4 regions of the Alteromonas sp. KC3 genome follow, and region 1 is predicted to be linked to each of the others. Evidence: predicted binding sites of a transcription regulator. Region 1 holds the regulator's gene; each other region holds the start of a gene.

What was found. Region 1 encodes sigma-54, which starts transcription at its own class of promoters, with help from an activator protein. Its sites were predicted from a motif close to GTTGGCACGNNNNTNGNNT; they were not measured.
Region 2: the regulator sigma-54 is predicted to act here: its motif matches at 1,201-1,219, upstream of glnA (glutamate--ammonia ligase).
Region 3: the regulator sigma-54 is predicted to act here: its motif matches at 1,138-1,156, upstream of flgB (flagellar basal body rod protein FlgB).
Region 4: the regulator sigma-54 is predicted to act here: its motif matches at 1,176-1,194, upstream of xdp1 (exosortase-dependent surface protein XDP1).

Annotation. Positions count from the first base shown of each region.
Region 1 is NZ_AP024235.1:800,358-802,554, reverse strand. It holds gene lptB (LPS export ABC transporter ATP-binding protein) at 1-213, shown strand, start outside; gene JN178_RS03570 (RNA polymerase factor sigma-54) at 287-1,783, shown strand; gene hpf (ribosome hibernation promoting factor) at 1,813-2,100, shown strand; gene ptsN (PTS IIA-like nitrogen regulatory protein PtsN) at 2,114-2,197, shown strand, end outside.
Region 2 is NZ_AP024235.1:3,567,546-3,569,742, forward strand. It holds gene typA (translational GTPase TypA) at 1-839, opposite strand, end outside; gene glnA (glutamate--ammonia ligase) at 1,286-2,197, shown strand, end outside.
Region 3 is NZ_AP024235.1:1,101,651-1,103,847, reverse strand. It holds gene JN178_RS04895 (flagellar hook assembly protein FlgD) at 1-68, opposite strand, end outside; gene flgC (flagellar basal body rod protein FlgC) at 100-522, opposite strand; gene flgB (flagellar basal body rod protein FlgB) at 525-959, opposite strand; gene JN178_RS04880 (CheR family methyltransferase) at 1,240-2,070, opposite strand; gene JN178_RS04875 (chemotaxis protein CheV) at 2,086-2,197, opposite strand, start outside.
Region 4 is NZ_AP024235.1:2,962,140-2,964,336, forward strand. It holds gene xdp1 (exosortase-dependent surface protein XDP1) at 176-1,063, shown strand; gene xdp1 (exosortase-dependent surface protein XDP1) at 1,245-2,078, shown strand; gene prsT (XrtA/PEP-CTERM system TPR-repeat protein PrsT) at 2,180-2,197, shown strand, end outside.

The sequences.
Region 1 (2,197 bases):
TCAGTAAATGATATAAAGAAGATTATTCAACATCTTCGAGATAGGGGTATCGGTATCCTTATCACTGACCACAACGTACGAGAAACATTGGATGTTTGTGAAAAAGCGTACATTGTGAGTCATGGCGAGCTTATTGCGCAAGGAACTGCGGAACAGGTTTTAAGTAATCAAAAAGTAAGGGATGTATACCTAGGCGAACAATTCAGGCTATAGTTAGTGTAACCGGATTGTCATTTTTCAATCTCGCTCAGGTATATTCAATTTAGAGCATTTAAATAAGACGTAGATGAAACCATCTTTACAGCTAAAATTTAGCCAACAACTCACCATGACACCTCAGTTGCAGCAGGCCATTAAACTGTTGCAGCTTTCTACGCTCGATCTTCAACAAGAAATTCAAGAAGCGTTGGATTCAAACCCGCTATTAGAAGTTGAAGAAGGCCACGACGAGCCTCAGCTTGAAAAAAATAACATCGATAATGATGACAGTGGGGTAGAAGCTTCTGCCACTGCATCAAGTGATACTTTGGAAGCTGGCGATGCACTAGAAAAAAATGATCTTCCAGACGAATTGCCAATCGATAGCACATGGGATGAGTATTATTCAGCATCGTCTGCGCCGGCACCAGGACCTGCCAGTGACGACGAACAAATTTTCCAAGGTGAAACGACTGAGGACATACAAGAACATCTATTGTGGCAGATGCGCCTCACCCCTTTTTCTGACACCGACCGTGCCATTGCAATGGCTATCATTGATTCTATCGATGAGTCAGGGTATCTAACCGTTACTCTTGAAGAGATTTTAGAGGCGGTTAACGCGCAAGAAGCCTCTGGCGAAGATGAAGAGGAACTCATTGAAATGGACGAAGTAGAATGTGTATTAAAGCGCATTCAAATGTTCGATCCCATTGGTTCTGGTTCGCGCACCCCACAAGAGTGCTTGATGGTACAGCTTCGCCAATTCGCAGATGATACACCATGGCTTGCCGAGGCAAAGCAGTTAATAGAAGACTATTCTGATTTGCTGAGCAGCAAAGATTACCGCACCTTAATGCGCAAGAGCCGATTGAAAGAAGATCAGCTTCGCGAGGCTATGCGTTTGCTGCAAACCTTGAATCCTCGCCCAGGTAGTGCTTTAGTTACTAAAGAACCTGAGTACGTTATTCCAGATGTATCGGTTACCAAAAAGAATGGCCGTTGGGTGGTTGAGCTGAACCCTGATAGCCTGCCAAAACTTAGCGTCAATCAACAATATGCCGCAATGAGTCGCCGTGCAAAGAACAGTAGCGATTCACAATTTATCCGCTCACACATGCAAGAAGCCAAGTGGTTTATCAAAAGCCTAGAGTCGCGTAACGACACACTGATGAAGGTAGCAAATTGTATTGTGCAGCAACAAATGGGCTTTTTTGAACATGGCCCAGAAATGATGAAACCAATGGTATTAAATGATGTCGCAGAAATGGTAGATATGCACGAATCGACTATTTCACGTGTGACAACACAAAAATACATGCATACCCCTCGTGGCATCTTCGAGTTGAAGTATTTCTTCTCTAGCCATGTTGCAACGGAGTCAGGTGGTGAATGTTCATCAACCGCCATTCGTGCATTGATCAAAAAACTGGTGGCAGCTGAAAAACCCAGTAAACCACTAAGTGATAGCAAGATTGCTTCATTGTTGGCCGAGCAAGGCATTAAAGTTGCCCGGCGGACAATAGCAAAGTACCGGGAATCGTTATCGATCCCGCCGTCGAACCAACGCAAGAGCCTTATTTAACGGGCTTAATAATATAAGGAAGACGAAATATGCAAATCAACCTTACTGGTCATCATGTCGAAATCACCGACTCTTTGCGTAATTATGTCGATACGAAGTTCAGCAAACTTGAACGTCACTTTGATCACATTTCTAATGTGCATGTCATCCTGAACGTTGAAAAATTAAACCAAAAAGCAGAAGCGACAGTTCACTTAAGTGGCGCTGAAGTATTCGCATCCTCAGAAAATACCGACATGTATGCGGCGATTGACAGCATGGTTGATAAACTCGACCGGCAGGTAATCAAGCATAAGGAAAAACTTAAAAAGCACTAGTAGTTAATTAAGTATGGATATACAAGCCATCGTAAGTCTGGACCGCACTGAATGTGCGGTTCAATGTAATAGTAAAAAGCGTATTTTAGAGATCATT
Region 2 (2,197 bases), 1.8 Mb from region 1:
ATCGCAATAATGTCACCCGCGTGTGCAGATTCAACTTCGTGACGAGCAAGACCAAGATAGCCATACACAAGGCCAACTTTACCGTTACGCTTTTGTCCGTCAGCAGTTACAACAGTAACTTGCTGGTTAGGCTTAACAGAACCACGTTTAACACGACCTACACCGATTACACCCACATATGAGTTGTAGTCAAGCTGAGAGATTTGCATCTGGAACGCGCCGTCGATATCAGCATCTGGTGGAGACACTTGGTCAACAATAGTTTGGAACAGCGCCGTCATATCGTCTTCTTTGGTATCTGCATCCAATGACGCCCAACCGTTAAGTGCAGAAGCGTAAACAACTTGGAAATCTAGCTGCTCATCTGTTGCTCCTAAGTTATCAAATAGGTCGAATACTTGGTCCATTACCCAATCAGGACGTGCACCAGGCTTGTCGATTTTGTTAATAACAACAATAGGCTTAAGACCTTGAGCAAATGCCTTTTGCGTAACGAAACGCGTTTGTGGCATTGGACCTTCTTGCGCATCTACAAGTAGAAGTACAGAGTCGGCCATTGACATAACGCGCTCTACTTCACCACCGAAGTCGGCGTGTCCTGGAGTATCTACGATGTTAATACGGTAGTCATTCCAGTTAATCGCGGTGTTCTTCGCAAGGATGGTAATGCCACGCTCTTTCTCGATGTCGTTCGAGTCCATTACGCGCTCTTCTTGCTCGCCTCGAGACTCGAGTGTGCCAGACTGCTGTAACAGTTTGTCTACCAGGGTTGTTTTACCGTGGTCAACGTGGGCGATGATTGCGATGTTACGCAATTTACTAATATCAGTGGTATTCATGCTTATATAGAGCCTGTGTAAATCGATGCCGACTTATTTCGAAATGAAAAAGTATGCAGTAGATTTGTTGCAAAAAAATGCAGATAGAAAAATTTGCGCGGATTGTACAGAAAAACCACGACGTTTGCGCATCTTTTTTTAAAAAATAGATGCGAAACCTTAACTCCACTAAAGATTTCCTGCTTTACCCATCCATTTTAGCATTTTGGGTGGTAAGCGTTCATAAAGTAATCTAGTCTAAATCACGGCGGCAACATACAACATGAACCATAACCGTGCAATATTGCACCAACATAGTGCAAATATTTCAATTCGAAAGTGATGCTTTTCGTGCGATGCCACAAAATACGGCATACATATAGATGGCATGATAATCGCTTTCACTTTTTCCACTGTTGGGGTGAAGCTGATCATTCCGCATTTTTACATTAAACCTGGAGGACACGATGTCAGTAGAAAAGGCATTAGAGCTGATTAAAGAAAGTGAAGCGAAGTTTGTAGATTTACGTTTTACCGATACGAAAGGTAAAGAACAACACGTATCTATTCCTGCGAGCGTTGTTGATGAAGAGTTTTTCGAAGAAGGTAAAATGTTCGATGGTTCTTCAATTGCTGGCTGGAAAGGCATCAATGAATCAGACATGGTTCTTCTTCCAGACGCAACAAGCTGCGTAGTAGATCCTTTTGCTGAAGAAACACAAGTAAACATTCGTTGTGACATCGTTGAGCCTTCTACAATGGAAGGTTATGAGCGTGACCCACGCTCAGTTGCTCGTCGTGCAGAAGAATTCCTAAAATCAACTGGCATCGGTGACACATGTTTCTTTGGCCCAGAGCCAGAGTTTTTCCTTTTCGACGACGTTCGCTTCCACACTGACATGGCGGGTTCTTTCTACAAGATCGACTCTTCAGAAGCAAAATGGAACTCTGGTGAAGAGTTTGAAGGCGGCAACATGGCACACCGCCCAGGCGTTAAAGGCGGTTACTTCCCAGTACCACCAGTAGACTCTGCACACGACATCCGTGCGGCAATGTGTTTGGTTATGGAAGAGATGGGCCTTGTAATTGAAGCGCACCACCACGAAGTAGCAACTGCTGGCCAAAACGAAATTGCTTGTCAATTCAACACGCTAGTTAAGAAAGCTGACGAAATCCAAGTTTACAAGTACGTTGTTCACAACGTTGCGCACGCATACGGCCAAACGGCTACCTTTATGCCTAAGCCTCTAGTTGGTGACAACGGTTCAGGTATGCACTGCCACCAGTCTATCTCTAAAGATGGCGTGAACATTTTCGCGGGTGACAAGTACGCAGGCCTTTCTGAAGAAGCACTTTACTACATCGGTGGTATCATCAAG
Region 3 (2,197 bases), 300 kb from region 1:
GCAATCTTCACCGTCTCTTCTTGCCAATACAAATCTGTATTTAAGCCGGTATTGTTTATGGTATTCACTGGTTTATCCTCACATTAACCAAGCGGCAGATTATTGCCCTTGACCGAGTTGAAGCACGCGGCGGAAAATTCGTTTGGTTGTATCTGCAACTTGCACATTTGTCTCGTAAGCTTTTGATGCCGACATCATATTAGCCATTTCTTCCACAATGTTGACGTTCGGCTTGTAGATGTAGCCATTCTCGTCTGCCATTGGGTTATTTGGTGCATATTCCACTTGCAGTGGCGCATCGCTCTCTACAATACCTCTTACCTGCACGCCAGTACCTTTTGACTGATCACGCATGGCATCTTGAAGCGCTGTTGCAAACACAGGGTGTCTTGCTCGGTAGGTCTCGTTGTAACTACTGCTCACCGAATTCGCATTAGCGATATTACTTGCAGTGGTATTTAAGCGCACATTTTCCGCTTCCATACCTGTGCTCGATATTGTCATTACATTAAAAAGACTCATGACTATTGACCTCCAGAGCTTAACGCTTTCTTCATGCCTTTAATTTTTCCATTCAAAAATTCAAGACTTGCTTGATAGCGCAACCCATTATCTAAAAATCGATTTCTTTCGGCTTGTACTTCAACAGAGTTCCCGTCTCCCGTATCAGGTTGAGTCGGAATTCGGTATTTCATGTCAAAATTTGCCGCTACTGACGTTGAATTGCCGCCTATGTGGCGAGAATTTGTCCTAACGAGACCACCTGAAGAGTGAGAAGAGACGCCGCCCGAACTTTCTTTCATTGCAGACTGCATAGCTTTGTTAAAATCGATATCTCTGGCTTTGTAGCCAGGTGTATTGGCGTTGGCAAGGTTGCCCGCAATCACTTCCATACGCTCTGTGCGTATCTTGAGCGCGGATTCGTGAAACCCTACTAATTTGTCTAAATTAATTGCCATAAATCGACCTCTGACTTACTCGTATTGCTTTCTCTGTGTTCATCTTTTGGCTTGGCGTTTATTTGCCCACAAGATGAGATATGAAAAAGTCTCTTCTAAGCATGTGATGTATGTGGAAGTTCAACACACGTCATCGATACTTATTTTTGATTGCGGTTAGGCTTTCTTGAAGATTATTTAGCAAAGCAGATGCCAAAATGTGTTTTTGACGGGGAAAGAAAAGTAAGAAAACGGGTTTAATTAGAAGAAAAACACTTATTAATCAAACCCATATTAATATTTATTTTTTTTGATAGTAGAGCCCAGGGTGACACTTAACCATGCTATAGATATCACTCGCTGCGCTTATAGATTCAGAAGCGCCAAGGAACAGTACGCCATCACTTTGCAGCTGTCCGGCAATTTGTTGCAGTATTCGCTGTTTAACTTGAGGTGAAAAATAAATAAGGACGTTGCGGCAAAAAACGATGTCGAAGCGGCCAAGACCTGCATAACTTGACAACAAATTAAGACTTCGAAATGAAACCATTCGCCGAACTTCAGGCTTCACTTGCATCAGGCCTGTTTCGTGTTGCTCAAAAAAAGTGTCACGGCGCTGCGCAGAAAGACCACGAGCAAGTGAAAGTTCGTCATAGATACCTTGCTCGCACTTCTTAAGCATTTCAGAAGAAAGATCAGTCGCCACTATTTCAACGCCAGCACGCAGAGCGCCCGGCCGCTGACGCTGGAACTCAAGTACTGACATGGCAATAGAATATGGCTCTTGGCCGGAAGAGCATGCCGCACTCCAGATCCTGATCTTCTGATTCTTAGATGCGAGTTTTGGCAATAAATCCTTGATGAGAAGATCGAACGGGTAATTATCTCGAAACCACAACGTTTCGTTTGTGGTCATTGCATCGATCACACCTTGCAGAAGTGTGCGATCAAATCCGCGCACAACAACATCGATGAGTTCATCCGCAGATTCGTACTTATGCTTGTAAAGCAAAGAGGCAAGGCGGCTTCGTACTAAGTACTGTTTATTGTCACCTAATACAATACCGCACTGCTTTTCGAGAAAGTCTCTAAATTTAAGGTAACTTTCTGGCGAAACATCTTTATTAGCCAATGCAGTGTTGCTCCGTTACTCGCATTCAGTCATTAACCATTTTTGGACCGCTGTAGCCAACTCATCTGGGTGGAATTTAGCGATAAAGTCATCAGCCCCAACTTTCTGCACCATGGCTTGGTTGAAC
Region 4 (2,197 bases), 2.2 Mb from region 1:
ATGTGTCTTTTATACGCTAACAACCCAATCTATAGGCAAAGTAAATAACAGCGTATCAGTTTACATACCGTACACAAACCATCTTCATTTTATTATGGCGATTCCATGTTGAAGTTCCTCGCGCTCAGGCGCATGAGAGAGCTTTCCCTTATCAATTTATTTAGGATTAATTGAAATGCGGTTAAGTTCCATAACAAAGTTTTGCGTAGCGTTATCGTGCGTTGGTGTTATTAGTACGGCGTCAGCGGGATATCGGTACAACTATAATTACAGCCAGTGCGGCGGCAGCAGTACCCAAACAAGCACAGCCGAATGCAACTCGCCTCTTGGCGAGAATGTTTACAACCTTGTCGACCATGGCATCTTCGAAAGTACGTCTGCTAATTCATCTAATGTGGCTATTGGTGGCGTCAATGTAGCAGTAAGCGGATGGGCAGATACCTACGGCTATAATGACGATATTGTTGTGGGTGCCGATACCTACAAAATTTCCGATAAGTATGGTTACGGTGTAACCAACGAAGATTGGGAGTCGGCATATAACTCACCAGATCACGCTATTGATAACGTAAATACTCGCAACGGTAACTGGCAAGATTTCGACTTCGTATTATTTTCATTTAGCGATGATGTAACTCTACAAGGCGCTAATTTTTCGTGGGCCTATAGTCAGTATGACACGCAGGTGTCGATAGCGGCTCTTGATAATATAAGTTCACTAACATCAGGCAGCAGTACTTGGAGCGATATCGTAGGCACTGCGATCACGTCTTCCTATAATGTTGAAAAATGCGACTCTACCGATGAACATCTAAAATATAAGTCTGAATTCGCGCTTAATACATCATCCAAGTATTGGCTGGTTGGTGCATACAACAAGGTGTTTGGTGATATAGGTGGCTATTCAAGCAATGATGCATTTAAGCTAACTAGCATCGGTTTTTCAGTTAGTGATAAAACTCCACCTCCGGATAGCACAGCAGTCAGCGAACCAGGTACACTGGGACTACTATTCGCCTCAGGTCTTATTGTTATGTGGAGAAGAAAAAAGACTCTGATTTAACTATTATACGAAAGACTAAAACTGGCAGTTCTACACTGTCAGTTTTTTTTACTCTTCATTAATCACCCATTCAAAAAAGACACAAAAACTCAATAATAACAACAACAAAAAAACTGGCACGATTTTAGCTAACCAGAGAACTATTACTTCTTTCAAATATTCCGTTGTAGAGTTTTACTAAATGAACAAGCTGTTAAAACTATCTTTATCTTCATTACTTGTTGTTACCTCACACGCCTCTCTTGCTGATGATTCAATGCTCGAACAGTACACTTACGACATGATTGCACAGAATGTATCGAAGGGGTTTGAACCTACTGCGAGCTCGATAAAAATCAACGGTTCAGATATTTACGTTTCATATACTACGTGGGCGGATACAGCTGCGTCTTACAACGACAATGATGATCGAGTTGTTAGACAGAACGGACTAGACTATAGCCAAACATATGGCCTTGCAATGACAAACAAAGACCATGGGGGTGGCCTTAGTGACTGGCATACAATCGATAATAACCAAGACGATTGGAAATTTGATTTTGACATGGTCTTATTTTCATTTAGTGAAGCGGTAGCACTTACAAACACCAAATTTAATTACCTGACTGGTGCTGGTAATGAAAACCAACTTACCGTTGTTGGGTTTGATAATATTGATATTTTCAAAAATGCATCTAGTAGTGTAACTACGTGGACTGATATTGCAGCGTCTTCTGCGATTACATCAATTACCCACAAGAATATTTCCACTAATCCGCATAATCTTGGTAATTACGAAGTAACATATCCAACTTCACTCAAAGAAGCTAAATATTGGCTAGTAGGCGCTTACAATACATACTTCGATCCGAATAATGATGAAACTTCAATTTCAGGCTCTGGTTTTAAGCTGGCTTCATTAGGCATTTCTCAACGCAACGAAACTCCTGATGTTGATGTTAGCGAGCCTGGAGCATTTGCTCTAATGAGCCTTGGAGTGGGCTTACTTCTTTATCGTCGCAAGCGTCGCGTTTAATTGTTTAAAATTAAACAGAAAACACGTATCTTTAAAAGGTGGCTTTAGCCACCTTTTTTTATACATAAAAATACCATTTTCAGGTGGAATCTCAGGTAATCATGGATATCTCATACAAA